DNA from 3 places in the Streptomyces sp. MS06 genome. Region 3 is predicted to be linked to each of the others. Evidence: riboswitches for the same ligand, from Rfam matches in the RefSeq annotation. Region 3 holds a riboswitch; each other region holds the start of a gene.

The links. A riboswitch is a leader RNA that binds a small molecule or an ion and turns the genes downstream of it on or off. The one in region 3 is predicted to bind thiamine pyrophosphate.
Region 1: it holds a riboswitch for thiamine pyrophosphate, as region 3 does, so the genes downstream of both, thiC (phosphomethylpyrimidine synthase ThiC) here and thiO (glycine oxidase ThiO) in region 3, are expected to answer to the same signal.
Region 2: it holds a riboswitch for thiamine pyrophosphate, as region 3 does, so the genes downstream of both, ACL02U_RS08060 (thiamine ABC transporter substrate binding subunit) here and thiO (glycine oxidase ThiO) in region 3, are expected to answer to the same signal.

Annotation. Positions count from the first base shown of each region.
Region 1 is NZ_JBJZOJ010000002.1:4,738-10,321, forward strand. It holds gene ACL02U_RS01070 (YibE/F family protein) at 1-1,380, opposite strand, end outside; TPP riboswitch at 1,452-1,627, shown strand; gene thiC (phosphomethylpyrimidine synthase ThiC) at 1,620-3,434, shown strand; gene ACL02U_RS01080 (hypothetical protein) at 3,549-4,412, opposite strand; gene ACL02U_RS01085 (metallophosphoesterase) at 4,606-5,584, opposite strand, start outside.
Region 2 is NZ_JBJZOJ010000011.1:89,812-95,395, reverse strand. It holds gene ACL02U_RS08065 (ABC transporter permease) at 1-284, opposite strand, end outside; gene ACL02U_RS08060 (thiamine ABC transporter substrate binding subunit) at 260-1,351, opposite strand; TPP riboswitch at 1,441-1,546, opposite strand; gene rlmN (23S rRNA (adenine(2503)-C(2))-methyltransferase RlmN) at 1,637-2,743, opposite strand; gene ACL02U_RS08050 (reverse transcriptase domain-containing protein) at 2,984-4,450, opposite strand; gene ACL02U_RS08045 (HDIG domain-containing metalloprotein) at 5,085-5,584, shown strand, end outside.
Region 3 is NZ_JBJZOJ010000009.1:26,756-32,339, forward strand. It holds gene ACL02U_RS06455 (thiazole synthase) at 139-933, opposite strand; gene thiS (sulfur carrier protein ThiS) at 937-1,137, opposite strand; gene thiO (glycine oxidase ThiO) at 1,134-2,291, opposite strand; TPP riboswitch at 2,289-2,400, opposite strand; gene ACL02U_RS06470 (hypothetical protein) at 2,452-2,838, shown strand; gene ACL02U_RS06475 (NAD(P)/FAD-dependent oxidoreductase) at 2,883-4,082, shown strand; gene ACL02U_RS06480 (Rv2175c family DNA-binding protein) at 4,162-4,527, shown strand; gene thiE (thiamine phosphate synthase) at 4,661-5,326, shown strand; gene metF (methylenetetrahydrofolate reductase [NAD(P)H]) at 5,540-5,584, shown strand, end outside.

The DNA of each region.
Region 1 (5,584 bases), on a different contig from region 3:
GCGGTCGGCTGCCACCACCAGGGCCGCCAGAACGGTGGTGACCGGCACGGAGGCGACCAGACCGATCGAGCCGACCAGTGTGCGCACGATCTCCTCGGCGACCAACTCGCTGCCGGCGACCGTCCCCACGCTGCTCTGCGCGATCGAGAAGAGCAGCAGCAGTGGCAGGGCGGCGCCCGCGTAGGCCAGGACCAGCGTGTTGACGACGGAGGCGATGTGGTCGCGTCCGATGCGGATGGCCGAGCGGTACAGCCCGCGCCATCCCATCGACGGATTCGCCTCGTGCAGTTCCCACACCGCCGAGGTCTGCGTGACCGTCACGTCGTCGAGGACGCCGAGCGAGCCGATGATGACCCCGGCCAGCAGCAGACCGCTCATGTCGATGGAGGGATAGAGTCCGTGGATCAGGCCCGTGTTGTCGTCGGTGTTGCCGGTGAGTGCGGCCCAGCCGATGAACACGGCACCGACCAGCCCGGTCAGCAGCAGTGAGATCAGGGTTCCGAGTACCGCCACCGACGTCCGCGCGGACAACCCGTGGCTGAGGTAGAGCGCGATCAGCATGATGGCGCTCGATCCGACCACCGCCACCACCAACGGGTTCGCCCCCTCGAGGATGGCGGGCAGAATGAAGAAGTTCAGCAGCAGGAAGCTGATGGCCAGCGCGACGAGCGCCATCACCCCGCGCATCCGGCCGACGATCACGACAGCGAGCGCGAAGACTCCGGCGAGCAGGGCCATCGGGAACCGGCGGTCGACGTCGGCGACCGAGTACTGCAGGTCCTTGGGCGCCGAGGGCTCGTAGGCGACCACGACCCTCTCGCCACTGTGCAGTTGCCGTGACTGGTCCGGCTGGACGATCTCGGTGAACGTGCGGCCCTTGTCCTTGCCGGTGTCCACCCGGATGGTCGCCTTCCGGCAGGCGTTGCCCCCTTCCTGCCGGGTCGAGTCGCCTCCGGCGTCGGCCGTGCCGTCCGGGGCTCCTGCTCCCGCGGCGTGGACGGACGCGCAGCTCACCCCGTCCACCCTGGTGACCGTCGCCTGCTGGGTCTGCCGGTCGAATCCCACGCCGGTGCGCTGGTGCGGCGGAGCACCTGCGGGCCACAGCACCACCAGACCGACGACCACGGCCGCGGCGAACGGCACCAGGACGGCCGCGATGACCTTGCGCAGGTGCCGGGAGACGGGAGCGGCCGGACCGTGGCCGTGCCCGTGCCCGTGCCCGTGCCCGTGCCCGTGCCCGTGCCCTTGCGCTGGACCGTGTTGGTGGCCCTCCCCGTGCCCGTGTCCGTGGTCGTCTCCGACATCCGGGGTCCGGTCCTCCGAGTCCGGACCCGGCTGTGGTCCCGGTGGCGGATACGCATGCTGACGAGTCGTGGTCACCGAGCGATCATCGCAAGAACAAAGGGGGCCCTCTGTTCACCGCGCCCGAAATGACGCTAGCGTGGAGGCACCTTTGCACACGCGGGAGCTCGGAGCACCGGGCTGAGAGGGCGCTGACGTCCGTCTTTGCGATGTTTCACGTGGAACGAGCGATGTTCCACCGAAATCTCGAAGACGGTGGCCGCTGCGTCGACCGCCGAACCTGTTACCGGGTAATGCCGGCGTAGGGAGTAGGTCTCATGACCGACAAGGACGCACGCACGCCTGCCTCCGCTCAGATAGCGGCCGAGGGATCGGCCGATACGGGGGCCGGGAAGTCCATCGGCTGGCACAAGGGATACGTCGAGGGCTCGCGCCCCGACCTCCGGGTGCCGGTCCGCCAAGTGCACCTCACCAACGGGCAATCCGTCACGCTGTACGACACATCGGGGCCGTACACCGATCCACTCGTCGACACCGATGTCCGCAGGGGCCTGGTCCCGCTGCGGGAGAACTGGATCATCGCCCGCGGCGACACCGAGGAGTACGCGGGCCGCCCGGTCCGTCCTGAGGACGACGGGATCAAGCACACCGCGCCGCGGGGCGGTCTGCGCAACCTCGACGCCGTCTTCCCGGGACGTCCGCGTCAGCCGCGTCGCAGCCGTGACGGAGCGCCGGTGACGCAGCTCGCCTATGCCAGGCGAGGGGAGATCACGCCGGAGATGGAGTTCGTGGCCGTCCGGGAGAACGTGTCCCCCGAGGTCGTCCGGGAGGAGATCGCCGCCGGCCGGGCGGTACTTCCGGTGAACGTCAACCACCCGGAGATCGAGCCGATGATCATCGGCAAGCGGTTCCTGGTGAAGGTCAACGCGAACATCGGCAACTCGGCTGTGACCTCCTCCATCGAGGAGGAGGTCGAGAAGATGACGTGGGCGACACGCTGGGGCGCTGACACGGTGATGGACCTGTCCACGGGGCGCAACATCCACACCACGCGCGAGTGGGTGCTGCGCAACTCTCCCGTACCGATCGGCACCGTGCCGCTCTATCAGGCGCTGGAGAAGGTCGACGGAAAAGCCGAAGAGCTGACCTGGGAGATCTACAAGGACACCGTCATCGAGCAGGCCGAGCAGGGCGTGGACTACATGACCGTCCACGCGGGCGTCCGCCTCCCCTACGTACCGCTCACCGCGCAGCGGAAGACGGGCATCGTCTCGCGAGGCGGATCGATCATGGCGGCTTGGTGCCTGGCGCACCACAAGGAGTCGTTCCTGTACGAGAACTTCGAGGAGCTCTGCGAGATCCTCGCCGCCTACGACGTCACGTACTCCCTCGGCGACGGGCTGCGGCCGGGTTCCATCGCGGACGCCAACGACGAGGCGCAGTTCGCGGAGTTGCGCACGCTCGGGGAGCTCAACCGCATCGCCAGGCGCTTCCACGTGCAGACCATGATCGAGGGCCCGGGGCACGTCCCGATGCACAAGATCAAGGAGAACATCGACCTCCAGCAGGAGATCTGCGACGAAGCTCCGTTCTACACGCTCGGTCCGCTGACGACGGACGTCGCTCCGGCCTACGACCACATCACCTCCGGCATCGGTGCCGCGATGATCGCCTGGTGGGGTACGGCCATGCTCTGCTACGTCACGCCCAAGGAGCATCTCGGCCTGCCCAACCGGGACGACGTCAAGACGGGCGTCATCACCTACAAGATCGCCGCGCACGCCGCCGACCTCGCCAAGGGACACCCGGGTGCGCAGGAGTGGGACGACGCGCTGTCCGACGCGCGCTTCGAGTTCCGCTGGGAGGACCAGTTCAACCTCGCCCTGGACCCGGACACGGCACGGGAGTTCCATGACGAGACCCTGCCGGCTGAGCCCGCCAAGACGGCTCACTTCTGCTCCATGTGCGGGCCGAAGTTCTGCTCGATGAAGATCAGCCAAAGCATCACGGAGCGGTTCGGCGGTGCTGCGGCTGAGGAGGCGTCTCCCGAGGAGGTCGCCGAGGGGATGCTGCAGAAGTCGAAGGAGTTCGCGGAGAGCGGGAACCGGGTGTATCTGCCGATCGCGGACTGAGGCCGCCGGGCGGCACTCGTGGTGGTGCGCTCACGGGTGCCGCCTGCCGGGGCGGCCCAACCGTCCCGGCCGGCCTGGGCCCCGGCCGGTTCGCGGCGCGGAGCAGTCGTTCGGCTACTCCGGCTGGTGGTCCGGGCCTCCGAAGTCAGGGCTGCTGAAGTCGGGGCTGCTGAAACTGGGGCGCCGGCCGGCGACGGTGCCGTCCTCCGGGCTGCTGAAGCCCGGCCGGTCGTAGCCCAGCCGGGGCATGCGTCCTTGCGGCGACGGTGCGGTGGCCCGCATCGCGGCCGTACCGGGGTCGGCCAGCGCCTCCCGCAGAAACGGAAGGATGCCGCGGTCCAGCAACGCCTCGCGCCAGGCGTTCTGCGCCTGGGCCACCTCCTTGCGCCCGGCGCTGTAGGAGCCGGAGTCGGAGGACGGCCGGTTGCGCAGCGCGGTGATCAGCAGGCCGGCGGTGGCGATGAGGATGGCGACCGCGGTCAGCGCGCCGAAGGCCCAGCCGACGGTGAGCATGGTCCGGGCGAACGCCGCTTGCGGGTCCAGCATCTTCAGGAGGTAGCCGACCAGCAGGAATATCACCGCTGCCGTGCCGGCGAGAACGGGCGCCAGGACCGCCACGACGGCGACGGCACCCGCACCGGATGCTTCGGCGACCTCTTCGACCGTGGCGGCGAGGCCCGCTGCACGGGTGTCCGGCTCCGCCCCGTCGTCGGTGCCGTCGGCTTCCGGGGCGGGCGGTTCCGGGTGGCGGAGCGCCTCGCGGACCTTGACGTAGTGCTGGTACTCGGTCGCCGCGGCGGCCGTGATGAGTGCGGTGGCGTTGAGCGCCATGGTCCGCAACTGTTCCGGGTTGAGTCGTTGTCCGACAGCGGCCAGTTCCGGGTGGTGTGGTGCGGAGCGCAGCGCCTCATCGAGGATTCGCTCGAATTCCGGGCGGTCCTCGCTGAGAAGATGCTGCGGAAGGTTGTTCATGTGCATCCCCCGATGCTCCGTAGGGCTTGGGGCTCGCATGCCAACGAGCCGTCGGGCAGAAACGGAGGGGAGCCTGCTACGGACATGCCGATGGTAGAGCCGCTACGGCAACCGGTGACAGGGGGTTTCCGGAAATTGCGTCCGGTTCTGCGCCGTTCGCCGTCGGCGCGCGGTGGGCGTCCGACCGGTAGGTGACAGGTCAGTCGGGCGGCGGCAGTTCCCGGACCAGCAGCTTTCCGGCCATCGTCACTCCACCGTCCATCGCGATGGCCAGTCCGTCGGCGTAGACGTGCGGGCCCTCGACGACGGGGTCCCTGCTGTCCTCGCCGTCCTCCGAGCCGACCTCGCCCAGCAGGTACGGGATGGGGCTGTGGCCGTGCACGATGCGCTTGCCGCCGTAGGTGTCGAGCAGGGAGCGCACGGCGTCGGCGCCGCCCTCGTCGCGGAAGGAGAAGCGCCGGGTGAGCTTGCGGAACAGGTCCCAGCACTGGTCCGCGTCGTTGCGGGTGAGGGTTTCGCGGACGGTGTCGTTGACCGCCTCGATCGAGTCCCCGAAGTCGAGGTAGGCGGTGGTGTCCGAGTGGACCAGGAGGTAGCCGTTCACCTCCTCGACCGCGTCGAGGCGGGCCATCCACTGCAGGTGGTGGTCCTGCAGGCGGTCCATGTCGGTCTTCTGGCCGCCGTTGAGCAGCCAGGCGGCCTGGAAGGTGGCGGTGCCCGCACCGGAGTTGACGGGCGTGTCGCCGAACCGCTTCGCACCGAGCAGCAGCAGCTCGTGGTTGCCCATGAGCGCCTTGCAGTAGCCGCCCGCCGCGGCCGCCTCCGCGGACAGCCGCATCACGAGGTCGATCACGCCGATGCCGTCCGGGCCGCGGTCGGTGAAGTCGCCGAGGAACCAGAGCCGGGTGGTCCCGGCGCACCAGTGCCCGTCCGCGTCGATCAGGTCCTCGGCCCGGAGGGCGGCGACCAGTTCGTCGAGGTAGCCGTGCACGTCGCCGACCACGTAGAGGGCACCCGGGCGAACGTCCGGCTGCTGGGCCGGTACGGATGCGGCCGGGCCGACGGGCACCTGGACGGTGTCACCCCGATTGATGACGGGGAGATCGCGCTGTGTGGGGGTGTACCCCTCCGGGGGGTCCGTCCGGTCCGCCGGGCCGAGAGCCTCCTCGGGGTCGGTG
Region 2 (5,584 bases), on a different contig from region 3:
GGCAGCGCCACCAGCAGGGTGAGCGCGGTGGAGGCGGCCGCCTGCCAGGTGGTGAACCACAGCACGTGCCGCACGTCGGACCCGGCCGCGACCTGCCACAGCCGCTCGATCCGCCAGGCCCCGTCGACCCGCAGGCCGCGCACGACGATCGCGGTGACGGGGTAGGCGAAGAACACCGCGAAGAACGCGACGGGCACGACCGTCAGGCCGAGCCGCACCGCGCTCCCGCGGCGCGGTGCGGCGCCCGCGGCCGCTTGCCTCACTTCAGTACGAGAGACGTCCACGACTTGACCCACGCGTCACGGTGGTCGGCGATCCTGGCCGGCGTCATCGTCTCCGGGTCCTCGGCCGGGGGCCCGTACTTCGTGAACTCGGCCGGGACCTGCACACCGTCCACCACCGGGTAGACGAACATGTTCAGCGGCATGTCCTGCTGGAACCGCTTGGTGAGCAGGAAGTCGATGAACGCCTTGCCGCCCTCGGGATTCCCGGCATTGCTCAGCAGGCCGGCGAACTCGATCTGGCGGAAGCAGGTGCCCTTCGCCACCCCGGTGGGTGCGGTCGACGGCTTGGGATCGCCGTAGATCACCTCTGCGGGAGGCGAGGACGCGTAGGACACCACGAGCGGCCGGTCGGCCTTCGCCTGCTTGCCGCCGGCCGAGCCGGAGAAGTCCTCGTTGTAGGCCTGCTCCCAGCCGTCGACCACCTGCACTCCGTTGGCCTTCAGCTTCTTCCAGTAGTCCTGCCACCTGCCGTCGCCGTAGCGGGCCGCGGTGCCGAGGAGGAAGCCGAGGCCCGGTGAGGAGGTGGCGGCGTTCTCCGTGACCAGGAGATCCTTGTAGGCCGGCTTGATCAGGTCGTCGAAGGTGGCGGGCGGGGCCAGCTCGTGGTCGGCGAAGTACTTCTTGTCGTAGTTGACGCAGATGTCGCCGTAGTCGACCGGCGTGACCCGGTGCCGGTCGGCGTCCAGCTGGTACTGCGCGCCCACCCGGTCCAGACCCTGGGCGCGGTACGGCTGGAACAGGCCGTTGTCGAGCGCGCGGGACAGCAGGGTGTTGTCGACGCCGAAGAAGACGTCGCCCTGCGGGTGGTCCTTGGTCAGGAGGGCCTTGTTGACGGCCTGCCCGGCGTCCCCGCTCTTGAGGACCTTGACCTGGTAGCCGGACTGCTTCTCGAACGCGGCGATGACGTCCTTCGAGGCCGCCCACGAGTCGTGGCTGACGAGAGTCACGGTGCGGGAGCCGCCGCCCCGGGTGCTCCCCTCGTCGGACGCGCCGCACGCGGTCAGCGCGGGCACGGTGACCAGTCCCAGCCCGAGGGCGAGGGCGGTGGCCTTCTTGGTGATGCTCACTTGATTCCTCCTGGGGTGACCAGGAGAAGACGCGGCCCCGCCCGGAACCGGCGGGCATCCGTCCGCCGGGGCCGGGCAGGGCGCAACAGCTCGAGTGGTGACCGATCTCCCTACCCAGAATGACCTGGGCCAGGTTCGGAGGGTCTGCGGCCGGTGCCGCACTCTCAGCGCTGTGGCGCTCCCCTGTCGGAATATGCAGGTGTGGATGATGCTGATATCGGTGGTGCGGATATCGGTGGTGCTGTGACGTGGTGCTGTGTCGGTGTGAAGTCGTCCGTGCTCAGGCTACCGCTCGGTGGCCGCGAGCTGGCCGCAGGCCCCGTCGATCTCCTGACCCCGGGTGTCCCGGACGGTCACCGGCACCCCGTGCGCGGCGACGGCGTCGACGAACGCCTTCTCGTCCTCCGGTCGGGAAGCGGTCCACTTCGAACCCGGCGTCGGGTTGAGCGGGATGAGGTTGACGTGCACCGGTTTGCCCTTCAGGAGCCGGCCGAGCCGGTCACCGCGCCAGGCCTGGTCGTTGATGTCCCTGATCAGGGCGTACTCGATGGACAGCCGGCGGCCGGACTTCTGGACGTACTCGAATCCGGCGTCCAGCACCTCGCGCACCTTCCACCGCGTGTTCACCGGGACGAGCGTGTCGCGCAGCTCGTCGTCCGGCGCGTGCAGGGAGATGGCGAGCCGGCACTTCAGGCCCTCGTCGGCCAGCCGGTGGACGGCCGGAACGAGTCCGACGGTCGACACGGTGATACCGCGCTGGGACAGCCCGAGGCCGTCGGGCGCCGGGTCGGTGAGCGCCCGCACGGCGCCCACCACCCGCTTGTAGTTGGCCAGCGGCTCGCCCATCCCCATGAAGACGATGTTGGACAGCCGGGCCGGACCTCCGGGCACCTCCCCGTCCCGCAGGGCCCGCATCCCGTCGACGATCTGGTGCACGATCTCGGCGGTGGACAGGTTCCGGTCCAGGCCGGCCTGCCCGGTGGCGCAGAAGGGGCAGTTCATACCGCAGCCGGCCTGGGAACTGATGCACATGGTCACCCGGTCCGGGTACCGCATCAGCACCGACTCCACGAGAGTGCCGTCGAACAGCCGCCACAGCGTCTTGCGGGTCGCGCCCTGGTCGGTGGACAGATGCCGGACCACCGTCATCAGCTCCGGCAGCAGCGCCTCCCGCAGCTTCCCGCGCGCCCCGGCGGGGATGTCGGTCCACTGCTCGGGGTCGTGCGCGTAGCGCGCGAAGTAGTGCTGCGAGAGCTGCTTGGCGCGGAACGGCTTCTCACCGATCGCGGCGACCGCCTCCTTGCGCTCGGCGGGCGTGAGGTCGGCGAGATGCCGCGGCGGCTTCTTGGCTCCGCGGGGGGCGACGAAAGTGAGTTCTCCGGGCTTCGGCATAACCCTCCTAGTGTCGCAGATCAACTCGGGGAGCCCAGGCCAGAGCGGGGTGGGGGTGGTCACCCGTGGGTGCCGACTGTCAGCCTTGGTCGGCCTCGGACGGCCCAGGGACGGCCCAGCCCTGATCCGAGTGCGCCGTGATCACCGCCACCCCAATCGCTTATGGCATCACCAGCAGCCTTCCGTTCACCCAGCCCACGTAACGTGCGTCGGCTGATCCAGGGGCGTCGAATTTGCCCGCTATTCGGAGGCAACCGAGTCATAGTCCGCAGAGACTTTGGGAGTCGAATAGTTGTTGGCTTCCAACCATTCCCGAGTCACTACGTTGCTGGCATCCTGCTTGATGGTACGCGAAATCAGCAACCTCTCATCTCGCGCATTCATTAGAGCCAAAGCATAGATTCTCTGAAAAATAGGTCGCGCCTCATCATCCAGACGTCTACGAATGATGTCCTTAGTCGCGGTGGGGTCAATCTGAGCCAAGCGTTGGGCCGCCACTGAGATTTGATGCAGGTCAGAACCCTTTTCCAGCCATTCCGCCATCACTTCCCGATATGCTGGCAGCCGATTAGAACTGGGGATAGCCAAGGCGAACTGAGCAGACGACCAGTGGATTGCCGCCCACTCGGTTGCACGGTAGCCGCTATACCAATCGCAGTAGGCACCCATTCTGCGCGGATCTTCTTTTACAGCATCGCGGAAGTACCTGCCCAGCGCGTCTGCAACGTGGGAGAGTTTCTCCGCAAAGGCAAGCCATCGATCAAAATTCCCATACTCCTTATGCTTCCTGAGAGTCTTCAGGATCACTTTGATCGTGGCAGAAGATTGACTGAACGGCCTTTCCAGTGCTGCACCCTCTAGCTTCCTCAGCCATTCGATGTCCATCTCCTCGACTGCGGCTTCAACGACATCGGACCCATTCTCCAGTATTTGAATCCTCTTCTTTACGGGGATCGGCACTTCTTGAAGGCCCTCCAGAAGCACATCCTGCCGGATCTCTTTGAGGCGACCCAGGCGACTCTTAGAGGCGTTGGCCTCAAGACCCAGCTCTCGAACGCGAGACTGGAAGTCGAGGAAGAACTTGTAGAGCGTCGCCTCTTCTCCGGTTACGTAAATATCATCCATCCACCTGACTGCCCCTGTCAGTTGACCTGAAGACAACCTCTGCGAAATCAGGTTGTCGAGTGGAGCCATGTACCGGTTCGCCAGGATGGCGGATGGCCAACTTCGCTGAGGAAGACCATTCCTGGATGCAAGCTCGTGATGAGATCGAACAATCTTTTCAATTAGGCGCGCACCAGCAGAATCGCCCGCCTCGGAATAGACAACATCCACTGCCTTATTGACATCAATGGAAGCAAAGAAGGAGGTGATATCCGTCTGAAGTGCATACCCTTCCATCAATGCAGGGTCATGAAAGAATGAAGAATAATTCTTCCACTCGTCACCGTTGTTGGCCAGCCTCTTCTCATTGCGCAATCGCCAGCCGTAGACCCATTCGGGCAAATTGGCGTGAAGCTTTGAGGTTACCTGCGCGATAGCTGCCGCATAGGCCATCCTTACGTCTAGCGACATCACTACGGCCGGACGTACCCCTAGGCGGCTTTTCGGCACAACGGTGGGTTCGAATCTAGGCTCCCGCCGCAGCGTGATATTGCCGTCTCGGTGCACAATCTCCGACCACGGAAATTCCCGCGGGCTCTTCATCACCCAAGATAGTTCGGGCCACCCCCAGGGGTCCCGGTACCAATCTCCATACATTTCCGTCTGACAGATATCCGCGGCCTTCTTTGCATCAAGTCCAAAACTCATTAGCCCCCCTGACTTGCGATACCGATGCAATGTGCGCGGTGACCCTGCGCATCGAGAATAACTTAGCGTACAGCGTCAGGGGCGAGGCAGTGTTTTTCCTGCCAGTCGGCTCTGGTCGCAGGCTTCCGGTTAGGTCGGCGGAGCGGCTTTGGGCTGGAGCTGCTTTGGGGCGAGTGATCATGGCCCCGTAAGCTTCCGGCGTGTCGGGCAGTCTGTGGACCTGCCCGGTAAAGCACGACGTTGGGGCCATGATCTTAGAGGCTCGCCCCAAAGTGGCTGCCTAAAGCCGTGGAGCCGACCGCCCCAGCCACAGAGGGTTTTCCTGCCTCTGCCCGCTGCACGTAGCGCGCCGCCGGGCGCGGCCAGCCGGGGCGGAGACAGGAGGCAGGCCGCGCCGCAGAGGCGGCGCGCGCCCGCGCCGTGCGCGGGCTCTTGATGGATGTAGGGAAAGTCGTACCGCACCCTTGATCGGCAGTTGCTCCGATCACGGCCTGTCGGCTCTCGGCTCGACTCGGCTACCGTTCCATGCATGCCTTCTGCACTGGACACGCCCCAGGGAGCGGCCGAACTCGCTGAGTCCCTGCTCCCCCAGCTCGGGAACCGCTGGCTGCACACTCAGGCCGTGGCTGCTCGGGCCCGCGAAGCTTCCGCGGCTGTGTCCGAGGCGGACCGGGATCTCCTCGTCGCTGCCGCGTGGCTGCATGACATCGGCTACGCGCCCGAGCTGCGTGACACCGGATTTCATCCTCTCGACGGTGCCAGGCACCTCGAATCGCTGGGTGCGCCGGCACGTCTGGTGCGGCTCGTCGCTCATCATTCCGGGGCCGTGTACGAGGCAGAGCAGCGCGGGCTCTCGACAGAGCTGGCCGTCTACGAGCGGGAGGACTCGCCGGTCCTGGACGCCCTGATCTTCGCTGACATGACGACCGGGCCCGCCGGGCAGTCCTTCGACTTCGACACCCGGATCGACGAGATCTTCGTCCGCTACGAGCCGGGCAGCGAGGTCCACAACGCGATCAGCAAGGCACG
Region 3 (5,584 bases):
ACAGGATCGGGGCGGGACTGCAGCCGACCTGTGACGCGCTCCCGAGGGCCCGGAAGACCGCGCGCAGGGCTGCGCGCCCCGGGCGGAGGCCGTGCGCCCCGGCGGAGAGCCGTGCGCCCCGGGCGGAGGGCCGCGTGCTCAGAAGGCCGGCCGCTCCGGATCCAGTACCGCGCGGCCCCGGGCCGGCGACGACGCCTGCGCGAACCACCGCTGCGGGATCCGGCCGGCCCGCCGCGCCAGCCGGCCCGCCTCCACCGCGTGCCGCATCGCCGCGGCCATCGACTCCGGGTCCCGGGCCCGCGTCACCGCGGAGGCGAGCATCACGCCCGCGCACCCCAGCTCCATCGCCAGCGCCGCGTCCGAGGCCGTGCCCGCCCCCGCGTCCAGGATCACCGGCACGCCCGCCTGCTCCACGATGAGCTGGAAGTTGTGCGGATTGCGGATGCCGAGACCGGAGCCGATCGGCGAGCCCAGCGGCATGACCGCCGCGCAGCCGACCTCCTCCAGCCGCCGCGCCAGCACCGGGTCGTCGTTGGTGTAGGGCAGGACCGTGAAACCGTCGTCGACCAGCGTCTCGGCCGCGTCCAGCAGCTCCACCGGATCGGGCAGCAGGGTGCGCTCGTCGGCGACGACCTCCAGCTTCACCAGGTCCGTGCCCAGCGCCTCGCGTGCCAGGCGAGCGGTGAGCACCGCCTCCCCGGCCGTACGGCAGCCCGCGGTGTTCGGCAGCACCCGGATCCCGAGCCGGTCCAGCACCGACAGCACGGATCCGTGCACCGACGGGTCCACCCGCCGCATCGCCACCGTCGTCAGCTCCGTGCCGGACGCCACCAGCGCCCGCTCCAGCACCTCCAGGCTCGGGGCACCGCCGGTGCCCATGATCAGGCGGGACGCGAAGGGCGTACCCCCGACGACGAAGGGATCCTCGGCCACGGGTCAGCCTCCTTGGACTGCGGTCAGGACCTCGACGCGGTCGCCTTCGGCGAGGCGGGCCGACGGCCACTGCGCGCGCGGGACGACGGTCTCGTTGAGAGCGGCGGCGACGCCGGACGGGGCCCCGGTCAGGGACCGGACGACCGAGTCGAGGGCGGTGCCCTCGGCGACCTCGCGCGGCGCACCGTTGACGGAGATGTTCACGCGGCCCGCTCCACCGGGGCGAACCGCCGCGGGCTGAACGCCCGCGCCTCCTCCGGCAGCCCCCCGGTGACCAGGGCGTGCGCCAGTACCTCGCCGGTGACCGGGGTCAGCAGCACGCCGTTGCGGTGGTGACCGGTGGCCAGCAGCAGCCCGTCCAGGGCGGTCGGCCCGAGCAGCGGCGCGTTGTCCGGGGAACCGGGGCGCAGCCCGGCCCGCGTCTCGGTCAGCGGCAGCTCCGTCAGCCCCGGCACCAGCTCGTGGGCGTCGCGCAGCAGCTCGTACACGCCGCCCGCGGTCACCGTGGTGTCCCAGCCCAGCTCCTCACTGGTCGCGCCCACCACCAGCTCGCCGTTCTCCCGCGGCACCAGGTAGACCTGGCTGCCGCGCACCACCGCGCGCACGGTGCGACTGAGGAAGGGCGCGTACCGCTGCGGCACGCTCAGCCGCAGCACCTGCCCCTTCACCGGCCTGACCGGCGGAAGCACGTCGTCCGGCACGCCCGCCAGCCGCCCGCTCCAGCTTCCCGCGGCGAGCACCACCTGCCCGGCGCCGAGCACCGCGCCCGAGCGGGTGACCACGCCGGTGGCCCGGTCCCCGGCCACCGTGAGCCGTTCGGCCCGCTCCCGGTGCAGCACCACGCCGGCCCGCCCGCAGGCCGCGAGCAGCGCGGCCGCGAGCCGGCGCGGGTCGATCTGGTGGTCCCCGTCGACGCGGAGCCCGCCGCGCACGCCCGGCGCGAGCATCGGCTCCAGCCGGCGGCAGTCCCGACCGGACAGCCACTGCGAGTCGAGCCCGGACTGCCGCTGCAGGGCGTGCAGTTCGCGCAGCTCGGCCCGGTCGTCGGAGTCCAGAGCCACGGCGAGCGTGCCGCAGCGGCGGTAGCCGAGGTCCTGCCCGGTGAGGTCGGTGAGTTCGGCCGCGAAGCCCGGGTAGCGGCGGGCCGACGCCAGGTTCAGGCCGAGCAGTGTCTGCTCGCCGTGGTGCAGCTCCGTGACGGCGGCCAGCATCCCGGCGGCCACCTGTGCGGCGCCGCCGCCGGGGTCCGGGTCCACCACCGCGGCGGCGAGTCCGCGCTGGGCGGCCCGCCAGGCCGTCACCAGCCCGATGATCCCGCCCCCGATGACGAGGACGTCAGGTGTACGCGTGGGCGACATGGGCGTCCAGCCCCTCCCTTCGCCGGCATGACCCGGATCAGGTTCGTACGGTCGGAGGCCGCCAGCCTCCCTCTCAGCCCGGTGCGTCCGGGCTCCCGCGAGTGCTTTACGGTGGCCACCCTAGCCCGCCCGGACCGTGCCTGTAAGGGAGCCTCGCACCATGGCCCGATCGCTCGACGGCCTCGTCCTCGCCCCGGTGGCCGACCAGGCCCCCGGCCAGGTCGGCGCCGCTACCCGGTTCGCCTACCACGAGCAGGACGGCGGGATCTGGGCCGAGTACGCGGGCGGCGATGTCGTACGCGGCCGTCTGGTGGGTATCCGGGAGGGGGACCGGCTGGACTTCCGGTACGTGCAGCTCACCCGCGACGGTACGACGTCCGCCGGGCACTGCGTGGCCACCGTCCTCGAGCTGCCGGACGGGCGGGTGCGGCTGGAGGAGGACTGGGAGTGGGAGTCCCGGGAGGGCAGCGGGACGAGCGTGGTGGAGCAGGTCGCGGACGACGACGGCGGACCGGTGGGAAGCCGGCTGACTAGGGTGATCAGGTGAGTGAGCGGACGCAGCGGCGGGCCACGGCCCCGGCCGCGGGGCGGGTGGTCGTGGTCGGCGCCGGCATGGCCGGGGTGCAGACCGCGGTCGCACTGCGCGAGCACGGGTTCACCGGCTCGGTGACCCTGGTGGGAGCCGAACCCCACCAGCCCTACGACCGGCCCCCGCTGTCCAAGGCGGTCCTGCTCGGCACCGCCGAGCACTCCGCCTTCGACGTCGACTTCGACGGACTCGGCATCGGGCTGGAGCTCGGCCGGGAGGTGCTGGGCCTGCGCCCGGGCGACCACGAACTGGACACCGCCGCCGGGCCCGTGCCCTACGACGTCCTCGTCCTGGCCACCGGCGCGGAGCCGATCCGGCTGCCCGGCACGGACGGCGTACCCGGGGTGCACCTGCTGCGCACCCTCGACGACGCCGAACGACTGCGGCCCGTCCTCGCCCGCCAGCACGACATCGTCGTCGTCGGCGCCGGCTGGATCGGCGCCGAGTTCGCCACCGCGGCCCGCGAGGCCGGCTGCGCGGTCACCGTGGTCGAGGCCGCGGACCGGCCGCTCGCCGGGACCCTGCCGGCAGAGGTCGCCGCCCCGATGGCCGCCTGGTACGCCGACAGCGGGGCCGTGCTGCGCACGCACGCCCGCGTCGAGCACGTCGAGCCCGGGGCGGTGGTGCTCGACGACGGCACCCGGATCCCCGCGGGCGCCGTCGTCGTCGGCGTCGGAGCCCGGCCCGCGACCGGCTGGCTGGCCGGTTCCGGCGTCGAGCTCGGCGCCCGCGGCGAGGTGGTCGCCGACGCCCACCTGCGCACCTCCGCATCCGACGTGTACGCCGTCGGCGACTGCGCCTCCTTCCCGTCCGCCCGCTACGGGGAGCGCCTGCTGGTCCACCACTGGGACAACGCCCTCCAGGGCCCGCGCGTGGTCGCCGCGAACATCGTCGGCTCGGCCACCGGGCAGCCCGACGCGGTCTACGACCCGGTGCCGTACTTCTGGTCCGAGCAGTTCGGCCGCTTCGTGCAGTACGCCGGGCACCACGCCCGTGCCGACCGCACCGTCTGGCGGGGCGCCCCCTCCGGGCCGGCGTGGACGGTGTGCTGGCTGCGTGAGGGGAGGCTGGTCGCCCTGCTGGCCGTCGGCCGTCCGCGGGACCTGGCCCAGGGGCGCCGGCTGATCGGCGCGGGCACCGCGATGGACCCCGAACTGCTCGCCGACCCGGCCAGACCGCTGAAGGCGGCCACCGTCGGCTGACCGCGGCGGCCCCACCGGCGCGGCCGCCGCGGCCGGGGCTGACTACCGACTGTCGGTGCCAGATGGCAGGCTTGGTCATGTGACCGAGATTGACGCTAAGACCGATGCTCTCGTCCCCGGCTGGCTCACCCTCCCCGACATCGCCGAACAGTTCGGCGTCGAGGTGACGCGCGTGCGGCAGCTCGTCAAGGAGGGCCAGCTCATCGCCGTACGCCGGGGCGAGAACCGGGCGCTCCACGTCCCCGCCGCCTTCATCGACGGGGACAAGGTCGTCAAGGGCCTGTCCGGGACCCTGACCCTGCTGCGGGACGACGGCTTCACGGTCGAGGAAATGCTGGAGTGGCTGTTCACTCCCGACCCGAGCCTGCCCGGCACCCCCGCGCAGGCGCTCGGCGAGAACCGCGGCACGGAGGTGAAGCGCCGCGCTCAGGCGCTCGCCGTCTGACCCGCACCCGCCCCACCGCCCATCCGCACACCGTCCGGCGTACGGGCCGCGGCCTGCGCCGCGGCCGCCGTCCGCCGCGCCCCGTCGCGGCCCGTACGCCGCCGACCCGGCACCCACCACGGGGGAACCACCCATGTCAGACAAGGCCGCCACCGCCGCCACCGCCCGCCTCGCCGACGCCCGGCTCTACCTGTGCACCGACGCCCGCAGGCGCCAGGGCGACCTTCCGGAGTTCCTGGACGCGGTACTGGCGGGCGGCGTGGACATCGTGCAACTGCGCGACAAGGGCATGGAAGCCGCCGAGGAACTGGAGTACCTGAAGGTCTTCGCCGAGGCCTGCGCCCGGCACGGCCGGCTGCTCGCGGTGAACGACCGCGCGGACGTCGCCCACGCCGCCGGCGCCGACGTGCTCCACCTGGGCCAGGGCGACCTGCCGGTGCCGGCCGCCCGCAGGATCCTGGGCGGGGAGGCCCTCGTCGGCCGCTCCACGCACTCCGAGGCGGAGGCCGCGGCGGCCGCCGTGCAGGACGGTGTGGACTACTTCTGCACCGGCCCCTGCTGGCCGACCCCCACCAAGCCGGGCCGCCCCGCCCCCGGCCTGGACCTGGTCCGGTACACCGCGGGCCTGGGCACCGACCGCCCCTGGTTCGCCATCGGCGGTATCGACCCGGGCAACCTCGACGAGGTGCTGCGGGCCGGTGCCCGCCGGGTGGTCGTGGTGCGGGCGCTCACCGAGGCGGACGACCCGGGGAAGGCGGCGGCCCGGTTCGCGGAGCGGCTGCGGGAGGCGGTCCTCTAGCTCGGCCTGGGGTATCGCGAAGATCCTGCGCGGTGGCCGCGGTGGCCGCGGTGGCCGCGGTGGCCGCGGTGGCCGCGGTGCCCGGCGCCGTGCGGCGCCCGTTTCCCCGTGCTTCGGGGGACGTATGTCCAAGGGGTGGACAACAGGCCGACTTTTCGGGCAAATACCCGTGCTCCGGTTGGGGGACCGCCTACCCCTGGTTAACCTGCCGGTATGGCCCTCGGAACCGCATCCACCAGGACTGATCGCGCGCGGACC